DNA from 2 places in the Pseudarthrobacter sp. 05T312 genome. Region 2 is predicted to be linked to the other one. Evidence: riboswitches for the same ligand, from Rfam matches in the RefSeq annotation. Region 2 holds a riboswitch; the other holds the start of a gene.
What was found. A riboswitch is a leader RNA that binds a small molecule or an ion and turns the genes downstream of it on or off. The one in region 2 is predicted to bind glycine.
Positions count from the first base shown of each region.

Region 1: linked by a shared signal. The riboswitch ahead of gcvP (aminomethyl-transferring glycine dehydrogenase) and the one ahead of cycA (D-serine/D-alanine/glycine transporter) in region 2 are both predicted to bind glycine.

Region 1 covers NZ_JBFTLY010000026.1:29,355-34,064, reverse strand. Annotated here, with positions in the region: gene gcvP (aminomethyl-transferring glycine dehydrogenase) at 1-2,548, opposite strand, end outside; glycine riboswitch at 2,741-2,838, opposite strand; gene AC1DIP_RS21635 (TetR family transcriptional regulator) at 2,934-3,470, opposite strand; gene AC1DIP_RS21630 (MFS transporter) at 3,553-4,710, shown strand, end outside.
Region 2 covers NZ_JBFTLY010000028.1:4,916-9,625, forward strand. Annotated here, with positions in the region: gene gcvP (aminomethyl-transferring glycine dehydrogenase) at 1-1,438, opposite strand, end outside; glycine riboswitch at 1,592-1,691, opposite strand; glycine riboswitch at 2,003-2,100, shown strand; gene cycA (D-serine/D-alanine/glycine transporter) at 2,253-3,764, shown strand; gene purU (formyltetrahydrofolate deformylase) at 3,761-4,687, shown strand.

The sequences.
Region 1 (4,710 bases), on a different contig from region 2:
ACTCGGTGGGCTCCACCATCAGGGTTCCTGCCACCGGGAATGCCAGGGTGGGGGCGTGGAAGCCGAAGTCGATGAGGCGCTTGGCCACGTCCTCGGCCGTGACACCGGTCTTGGCGGTCAGTTCGCGCAGGTTCAGGATGCATTCGTGCGCCACCAGGCCGCCTTCGCCGGTGTAGAGCACTGGGAAATACTCGTTCAGCCGGGCAGCGACGTAATTGGCTGCGAGCAGCGCGGACTTGGTGGCCTCGGTCAGGCCTTCGCCGCCCATGAGCTTCACGTACGCCCAGGAGATCGGCAGGACGCCGGCCGAACCGAAGCGGGAAGCCGAGATCGCGACCCCGTGGCCTTCCTCATGCGCTGCCTTGTTGGCGTCGCCGGGCATGAACGGTGCCAGGTGGGCCTTGGCTGCCACGGGTCCGACGCCGGGTCCGCCGCCGCCGTGGGGGATGCAGAAGGTCTTGTGCAGGTTCAGGTGGGAGACGTCGCCGCCGAACTTGCCGGGCTGGGCCAGGCCCACCAGGGCGTTCAGGTTGGCGCCGTCGATGTAGACCTGGCCGCCGGCCGCGTGCACGGCGTCGCAGACCTCACGGACGTCCCCGTCGTAGACGCCGTGGGTGGACGGGTACGTGATCATGATGCAGGACAGGACATCCTTGTGGGCCTCGATCTTGGCCGTCAGGTCATCGTGGTTGATGGTGCCGTCCGCTGCGGTGGCGACGACGACGACCTTCATGCCGGCCAGGACTGCCGAGGCGGCGTTGGTGCCGTGGGCGGAGGCGGGAATGAGGCAGACGTTGCGCTGCTCTTCCCCGCGGGAGTGGTGGTAGCCGCGGATGGCCAGCAGGCCGGCGAGCTCGCCCTGGGATCCGGCATTGGGCTGGATGGACACCTGGTCGTACCCGGTGATCGCGGTCAGGTCCGCCTCCAGGTCGGCAATCAGTTCACGCCAGCCTTCGGTCTGGGAGTCCGGGGCGAAGGGGTGGATGGAGGCGAACTCCGGCCAGGAGATGGCTTCCATCTCGGCGGTGGCATTCAGCTTCATGGTGCACGAGCCCAGCGGGATCATGGTGCGGTCCAGCGCCAGGTCCCGGTCCGACAGCTTCCGGATGTAGCGCAGCAGCTGGGTTTCAGACCGGTGCGTGTTGAACACCGGGTGCTGCAGGTAGTCGGAGGAACGTCCGACGGCGGCCTCCAGTCCGAAGCCTTCAGCCGCGGCAACGGAGGCCCCAAAGACGTCCGCGACGTCGGCGACGATGGCCGCCGTCGTGGTTTCGTCGAGCGAGATGCCCACGGTATCGGCGTCGATGGAACGCAGGTTGATGCCGCGCGCTTCGGCATCGGCGACAAGCGCGGCAGCGCGTCCGGGGACGCGGACGGTAAGGGTGTCGAAGAAGCTCGTGTGCAGCACCTCCACACCGGCAGCTGCCAGCGAGGCCGCCAGCACCCGGGCGTGGCCGTGCGTCGTTTCCGCGATCGCCTTCAGCCCGTCGGGGCCGTGGTAGACGGCGTACATCGAGGAGACGATGGCCAGCAGGGCCTGCGCGGTGCAGATGTTGGATGTGGCCTTTTCGCGGCGGATGTGCTGCTCGCGGGTCTGCAGCGCCAGGCGGTACGCGGGCACCCCTGCGTCGTCCTTGGACACCCCCACCAGGCGGCCGGGCAGCGACCGCTCCAGGCCCTTGCGGACAGCCATGTAGGCGGCGTGCGGGCCACCGAAGAACAACGGGACCCCGAAGCGCTGGGTGGAGCCGACGGCGATGTCGGCGCCCTGCTCGCCCGGAGGGGTGATCAGGGTCAGGGCCAGCAGGTCAGCGGCCACGGTGACCAGCGCGCCGCGTTCCTTCGCCGCCGCAATAGTGGCGGACTGGTCCCAGACCCGGCCGGAGGCGCCGGGCTGCTGGAGCACGATCCCGTTGATGTCGCCGTCGGGCAGGCCGTTGGACAGGTCGGCGACCTCAACCTCGAAGCCGAGCGCCTCGGCGCGGCCCTTGACGATGGCGATGGTCTGCGGCAGCACGTCGATGTCCAGGACAGTCTTGCCGTCCGCTGCAGGCTTGGCCTTGTTGGAGCGGCGCATCAGCAGCACGGCCTCGGCCACGGCGGTGGCTTCATCGAGCAGGGACGCGTTGGCGATGGGCAGGCCCACCAGGTCCTGGACCATGGTCTGGAAGTTCAGCAGCGCCTCGAGCCGGCCCTGGGAAATCTCGGGCTGGTACGGCGTGTAGGCGGTGTACCAGGCCGGGGCTTCCAGCACGTTCCGGCGGATCACTGCAGGCGTGACGGTGTCGTAGTAGCCCTGGCCGATCAGCTGCACGGCCGTTTTGTTCTTGGCGGCGAGCCGGCGGAGTTCTGCAAGCACCTCAACTTCACTGAGTGCGTCCTGCAGGCGGAGTGCGGTTTCCTGGCGGATGACCTTGGGGACGGCGGTATCGACCAGTGCGTCGACCGTGCCGTAGCCAACGGCCTTGAGCATGGTGTCGATGTCATCCTGGCGGCGTGCACCAATGTGGCGGTCGACGAAAGTGGTGGGGGCTGGGGTAACCGACACGAAGGAACTCCATTTTGTTCAGGCGGCGCAGGGTACGCCACAGCTATCCGGGTCCCTCCCCGCTCTGTATTGGACCTGAGAGTTTCCGCGTTGCCTGCCTGGGCAGGAACCGCTTGCACCGTCGGTGAGCACAACAGTCATGCCGGCCCCTTCACAGGGGAACGGAAGCTGCCTGCTGCTTTCCAGAGGTGCCTCGCCGCGGCGGTACAGGGGCCTGTGAGATTCCCGGGGAGGATTTGCTCCTACGGCGCCTGCCTGTGCTTCGGGCAGGACTCTCCCGCCGCAGATCAAAGGCTATTCATTTGTTGCGATCATGACGGCCGATGACAGCCCTCACAACTCTCCATTGTCCTACGCCCCAACCCCTCCGGGCAAATGGTCGGGGCTACCTGCGGAGCCGCTCCAGGGCGGCCAGGAGCTCCTCCACATCGGAACCGGCGCCCGCCTCCGGGGCAGGCCCCACGGACAGCATGGCGTTGAAGTACAGCCCGTCCCCCATGTACAGGACAGCCTTGGCCAGGCCGGGTCCAACATCCGCCGCAATCTCATCCAGCCACCGTCGCTGGATGGCGGCGAACCGGCGCCGCGTCTCTTCATGCGCCACCTCCGCCAGGCGGGTGGCCGCCACGATGACACGGTCCAGCGGAGTGTCTGCCCACACCGAAGAACGGATGAAGTAGGCCGCAGCCCCTTCATCGGCCGAAGCCATCGCGTCGGCGTCTGCCCGGGCCAGGCCCTCCAACCGGTCCAGCAGCACGGCAATCAATGCTTCCTTGTTGGGAAAGTGGTAGAGCAGGCCGCCCTTGGACACGCCGGCCTTGCGGGCCACGGCGTCAAGGGTGGCGGCGCGCTCCCCCACGTCGATCAGCAGGGACTCGAAGGCGTCGAGGACCGCATCACGGGCGACAGGCTTTCGGGGCATGCCTCCCATCATGCCCTCAGGCGGGTCCGAATCGGGAATATGCCAGTTTCAAACTATACCGTCCAGACGGTACAGTTATGGAATGACGACCTCCATCAGCCCCACAGCAGTCCACGGGGACGGCACCCCCACACGCCGCCCATGGCGCGACTGGCTTGCGCTCGGCCTGCTGATGTTTCCCGTCCTGCTGGTGGCGGTGGACAACACGGCACTGACCTTCGCACTTCCCGCCATCTCCCAGGCCCTGGAACCCGGCGGCGTGCAACTGCTGTGGATCGTTGACGCCTATCCGCTGGTCCTGGCCGGCCTGTTGGTGTCGATGGGCAGCCTCGGCGACCGGATCGGGCGGCGGCGCCTGCTGGTCATCGGCAGCCTGGGCTTCGCCGGACTGTCCGCCGCCACGGCCTTTGCGCCCACGCCTGAGTGGCTGATCGCCGGCCGGGCCGCGCTGGGGTTCTTCGGCGCCATGCTGATGCCGTCCACGTTGTCGCTGATCCGCAACATTTTCCCGGAGCCCAACCGCCGGCGACTGGCCGTGGCCATCTGGGCCGCGGGCTTTTCCGGCGGCGCCGCCCTGGGGCCGATACTGGGCGGATGGCTGGTGGAGCACTTCTGGTGGGGCGCCGTCTTCCTGGTATCGGTGCCGCTCATGCTCCCCCTGCTGGCGCTGGGTCCGGCCCTCATCCCGGAATCGAAGGACCCCGCGCCGGGCAGGGTGGATGTCGCCAGCATCGCGCTCTCCATGCTGGTCATGGTGCCCGTGGTCTACGGCATCAAAACAGTGGCCACCGAGGGTCCGGGCGCTGCCGGGCTGGGCAGCATTGCCTTCGGCCTGGCCATGGGCGTTGTGTTCGTGCGGCGCCAGCACCGGCTGGAGCACCCGCTGCTGGACATGTCCCTGTTCCGGAACAAGGTATTCAGCATGGCCATCAGCGCCAATATCCTGGCCCTGTTTTCCTTCAACGGCTTCATCCTTTTCCTTGCCCAGCACCTCCAGCTCATCGGAGGCATGACCCCGTCCGCGGCAGGCGTCGCAATGCTCCCCGCGCTGGCGGCCACGGTGGTGGCAGGCCTGGTGGTGGTGCCGCTGGTCCGCAAGGTCCGCCCGGGGTTTGTCGTGGCCGCGGGGCTGTCCTTCAGCGCCATTGGCTACAGCATGGTGGCCTTCGGAAGCCATGGCGGCGGATCCGCGATGCTGCTGGCCGCACTGCTGGTCCTGGCGCTGGGCGTGGGCACGGCG
Region 2 (4,710 bases):
GCAGCAGCTGGGTTTCGGAACGGTGGGTGTTGAACACCGGGTGCTGCAGGTACTCGGAGGTGCGGAGCACCTCTGCGGGCAGCTCGAAGCCCTCGGCGTCCACCACCGGCCCGCCACCGAAGGCGACGGCGATCGCGGACAGGATTTCCGGCGTCGTGGTTTCATCCGTGGAGACACCGATGGTGTCCGCGTCGATGTAGCGCAGGTTGATGCCGCGTGCTTCAGCCGCGGTGATGACCTTGGCGGCCTTGCCGGGAACGGAGACCGTGACCGTGTCGAAGAAGGTCTCGGTGGCCAGTTCCCGTCCGGCGACCTTGAGGGTGGTGGCGAGGACGCGGGCGTTGTTGTGCACGCGCTCGGCGATGGCCTTCAGTCCGTCCGGGCCGTGGTAGACGGCGTAGAAGGAGGACACGATGGCCAGCAGGGCCTGCGCGGTGCAGATGTTGGACGTGGCCTTCTCGCGGCGGATGTGCTGCTCGCGGGTCTGGAGTGCCAGGCGGTAGGCGGGCAGGCCGGCGTCGTCCTTGGACACACCCACCAGGCGGCCGGGCATGGAACGCTCCAGGCCCTTGGCGACGGCCATGTAGGCGGCGTGCGGGCCACCGAAGAACAGCGGTACGCCGAAACGCTGCGTGGAGCCGACGGCGATGTCGGCGCCCTGCTCACCGGGAGGGGTGATCAGGGTCAGGGCCAGCAGGTCAGCGGCAACCGTGACCAGCGCGCCGCGTTCCTTGGCCTCGGCGATGACGCCTGCGTGGTTGAAGACGCGGCCGGAGACGCCGGGCTGCTGGAGCACGATCCCGTTGATCGCGCCTTCAGGGAGGCCCTTGGACAGGTCGGCGACCTCAACCTCGAAGCCGAGCGCCTCGGCGCGGCCCTTGACGATGGCGATGGTCTGCGGCAGCACGTCGGCGTCCAGGACGGTCTTGCCGTCGCGGGCGTCCTTGTTCTTGTTGGCGCGGCGCATCATCAGCACGGCTTCGGCCACGGCGGTGGCTTCATCCAGCAGCGAGGCGTTGGCGATGGGCAGGCCCACGAGATCCTGGACCATGGTCTGGAAGTTCAGCAGCGCCTCGAGCCGGCCCTGGGAAATCTCGGGCTGGTACGGCGTGTAGGCGGTGTACCAGGCCGGGGCTTCCAGCACGTTCCGGCGAATCACTGCAGGCGTGACGGTGTCGTAGTAGCCCTGCCCGATCATCTGGACAGCGGTCTTGTTCTTGGCGGCGAGCCGGCGCAGTTCCGCAAGCACCTCAACCTCGCTCAGGGCGCCCTTGAGCGCGAGCGGCTTGGACTGGCGGATCGAATTGGGGACAGCGATGTCCACCAAACCGTCAACGCTGTCGTAGCCAACGGCCTTGAGCATGGTGTCGACGTCAGCCTGGCGGCGCGCACCAATGTGCCGGTCCGCGAAGGCAGACGGTTGGGATTGAATCGTCATGAGGAACTCCAGGTTTGGCCGGCCACGGGTGGCTCGGCATGGATCGGGTCCCTCCCCGCTCTGTATTGGACCTGAGAGATTCCGCAAACCCAGCAAAGGCCTGCTTGCACCGTCGGTGAGTGCCGCCGGAGCAGCACTGCTTTCCAGAGTCGCCTCGCCGTGACGGTACATGGGCCTGAGAGATTCCTGGGGAGGATTTGCTCCTACGGCGCCTGCCCGGTGATGGCCGGGAGAACTCTCCCGCCACAGCTCGAAAGGCTTATTGAAATGTGGGTGATTCGGCTCACAAGTTACAGGATGGCGGCCCCGGGGAGCAAATCGGTCCGTCATGAAGCACGCCGGCGGGACCGTTACGCAGGTGCTGTCATGGCGGGCTTGACTTTTGTTCGTGACCGACGCCACACTGAACCCCGTGATCCGGCCGGGCAGCGGAACTGGCCCAAAGAACGCTGGGCGCTCCGTCGCCGGCTGTGATTGCCGGAGGCCCAAAAATGCGCCGTGCGGCTTGAAGTCCACAGCGGATGCACTCCGATAACTGAACACTGATTTACCAATCAACGCTTTTGACCTGCGGCGGGAGAGCCCTGCCGGTACGTTCAGCAGGCGCCGTAGGAGCAAACCCTCCCCAGGAAACTCTCAGGCCCACGTACCGCCGCGGTGAGGCAACTCTGGAAAGCAGCCAGGCCCTGTCCTGGCTCACCGACGGTGCAAGCACGCCATCCGGCGCGTGGAAACTCTCAGGTCCCAGACAGAGCGGGGAGGAAATCCAATCTTTGCGACACCCCGGGTGCCGCTCGAACGATGGAGTTCCTCAATGACGACCCATTCCCCGACGTCCCCCGGCGGCGGAGCCCCGCACCTGGAGCGGCAGCTCAGCAACCGCCACATCCAACTGATCGCCATCGGCGGCGCAATCGGCACCGGCCTGTTCATGGGTTCCGGAAAGACCATTTCGGCAGCCGGCCCCTCGGTGATCTTCGTGTACATGATCATCGGCTTCATGCTGTTCTTCGTCATGCGTGCCATGGGAGAACTGCTGCTCAGCAACCTCAACTACAAGTCCTTCAGCGATTTCGCCGCAGACCTACTGGGCCCCTGGGCCGGCTTCTTCACGGGCTGGACCTACTGGTTCTGCTGGGTCATCACCGGCATCGCCGATGTCATTGCCATCGCAGGCTACTCCCGTGAACTGTGGCCCGGGGTGCCCCTGTGGATCCCCGGCCTGGCCACCGTGGCCATCCTGCTCCTGCTGAACCTCACCACCGTCAAGGCCTTTGGCGAGACGGAGTTCTGGTTCGCATTGATCAAGATCGTTGCCATTGCCGCCCTGATCATCGTTGGCCTGTTCATGATCTTCTCCGGTTTCCAGTCCGACGCCGGCCCTGCCACCTTCACCAACCTGTGGAGCCACGGCGGATTCTTCCCGAACGAGTTCATGGGCTTCGTGGCCGGCTTCCAGATCGCCGTCTTCGCCTTCGTGGGCATCGAACTGGTGGGCACCACCGCCGCCGAGGCCAAGAACCCTGAGCGGAACCTGCCCAAGGCCATCAACTCCATCCCCATCCGCGTGCTGCTCTTCTACGTAGGTGCCCTCATCATCCTGATGGCTGTCACCCCCTGGACCGAGTTCAGGGCAGGCCACAGCCCGTTCATCGCCATGTTTTCCCTGGCGGGCCTGGGTGCCGCGGCCACCGTGGTCAACCTCGTGGTGCTGAGCTCCGCAATGTCCTCCGCCAACTCCGGCATCTACTCCACCTCGCGTATGGTCTTTGGCCTTGCCCAGGAAGGCGACGCTCCGGACGTCTTTGGCAAACTGTCCCGCCGGCAGGTGCCCCAGAACGCACTGTTCCTCTCCTGCGTGCTGCTGCTGTCCGGCGTCGTCCTCATGTATGCGGGCCAGGACGTGGGCAAGGCCTTCGACATGGTGACCACCGTCTCCGCCGTCTGCTTTGTCTTTGTCTGGTCGATCATCCTGGCCAGCTACATCGCCTTCCGCCGCCGCCGGCCGCACCTGCATGAAGCATCGAAGTTCAAGATGCCCGGCGGTGTTGCCATGGTCTGGGTGGTCTTCGCCTTCTTCGGCTTCGTGATCTGGACCCTCACCACCCAGCCGGACACCCTGGTGGCCCTGCTGGTCACCCCGGTCTGGTTCATCCTGCTGGGCGCTGCGTGGTTCATCCTCCGCCGCCGGCCCGCACACCAGGCCCGTTTTGCCACGTTCCAGGCTGAACTGCAGGCTGACCAGGACTTCACCGACGCCGCATCCGGCAAGGCTGTCCGTCCGGGTGCCGCCGCAGAAGCGGGGGAAGAGCGGGTCAAGCGGTGATCGGCACGGAAGCCCGCACGTCGCAGGCCGGCACGGCCGCGGCCGGGCAGCTCCAGTCCCTGGTGCCGGAAACGGGCAACGAATTCGTGCTGACGTTCCATTGCCCGGATGCCCTTGGCATTGTCCAGGCGGTGGCGGCGTACCTGCTGGAGCAGGAATGCTACATCGTGGACATCAAACAGTTTGGCGACAGGGCAAGCGGCCGGTTCTTCATGCGCGTCCACGTCACCTCACAGGTGGAGGTGGAACTCGACCTCCTCCGGGCCGGTTTTGAACAGGTGGCCCAGGAATGGCAGATGGATTGGCGCCTGGAACGCCACGGCCGCAAGCAGCCCATCCTGGTGATGGTGTCCAAGTACGACCACTGCCTCAACGACCTCCTGTTCCGCGCCCGCAGCGGTGAGTTGCCCGTCCGGATTGCCGCCGTGGTGTCCAACCACCCGGACCTGGAACCCCTGGCCGCCTGGCACGGTGTTCCGTTCCACCACATCCCGGTCACGCCGGACACCAAGGCGGAAGCCGAGGATCGCCTGCTGGAGCTGGTGGACCAGTACGCCGTTGAACTGGTGGTGCTGGCCCGCTACATGCAGGTGCTCAGCGATGAAGCCACTACGCGCCTTAGCGGCAAGGCCATCAACATCCACCATTCGTTCCTGCCCAGCTTCAAGGGGGCAAAGCCGTACCACCAGGCCTATGAACGGGGTGTCAAGACGGTGGGTGCCACTGCCCATTACATCAACTCGGAACTGGACGAAGGGCCGATCATTTCGCAGCAGGTCATCGAAGTGGACCACACGTATTCCGCTTCGGACCTGGTTGCGGTTGGCCGCGACGCCGAATGCAAGGCGCTCACGAATGCCGTCCGCTGGCACGCTGAGGGGCGGATAGTCCTCTCCGGCAACCGGACGGTCATCCTCCGCTAGCTGCAGGCCCGTCCACGCTGCCG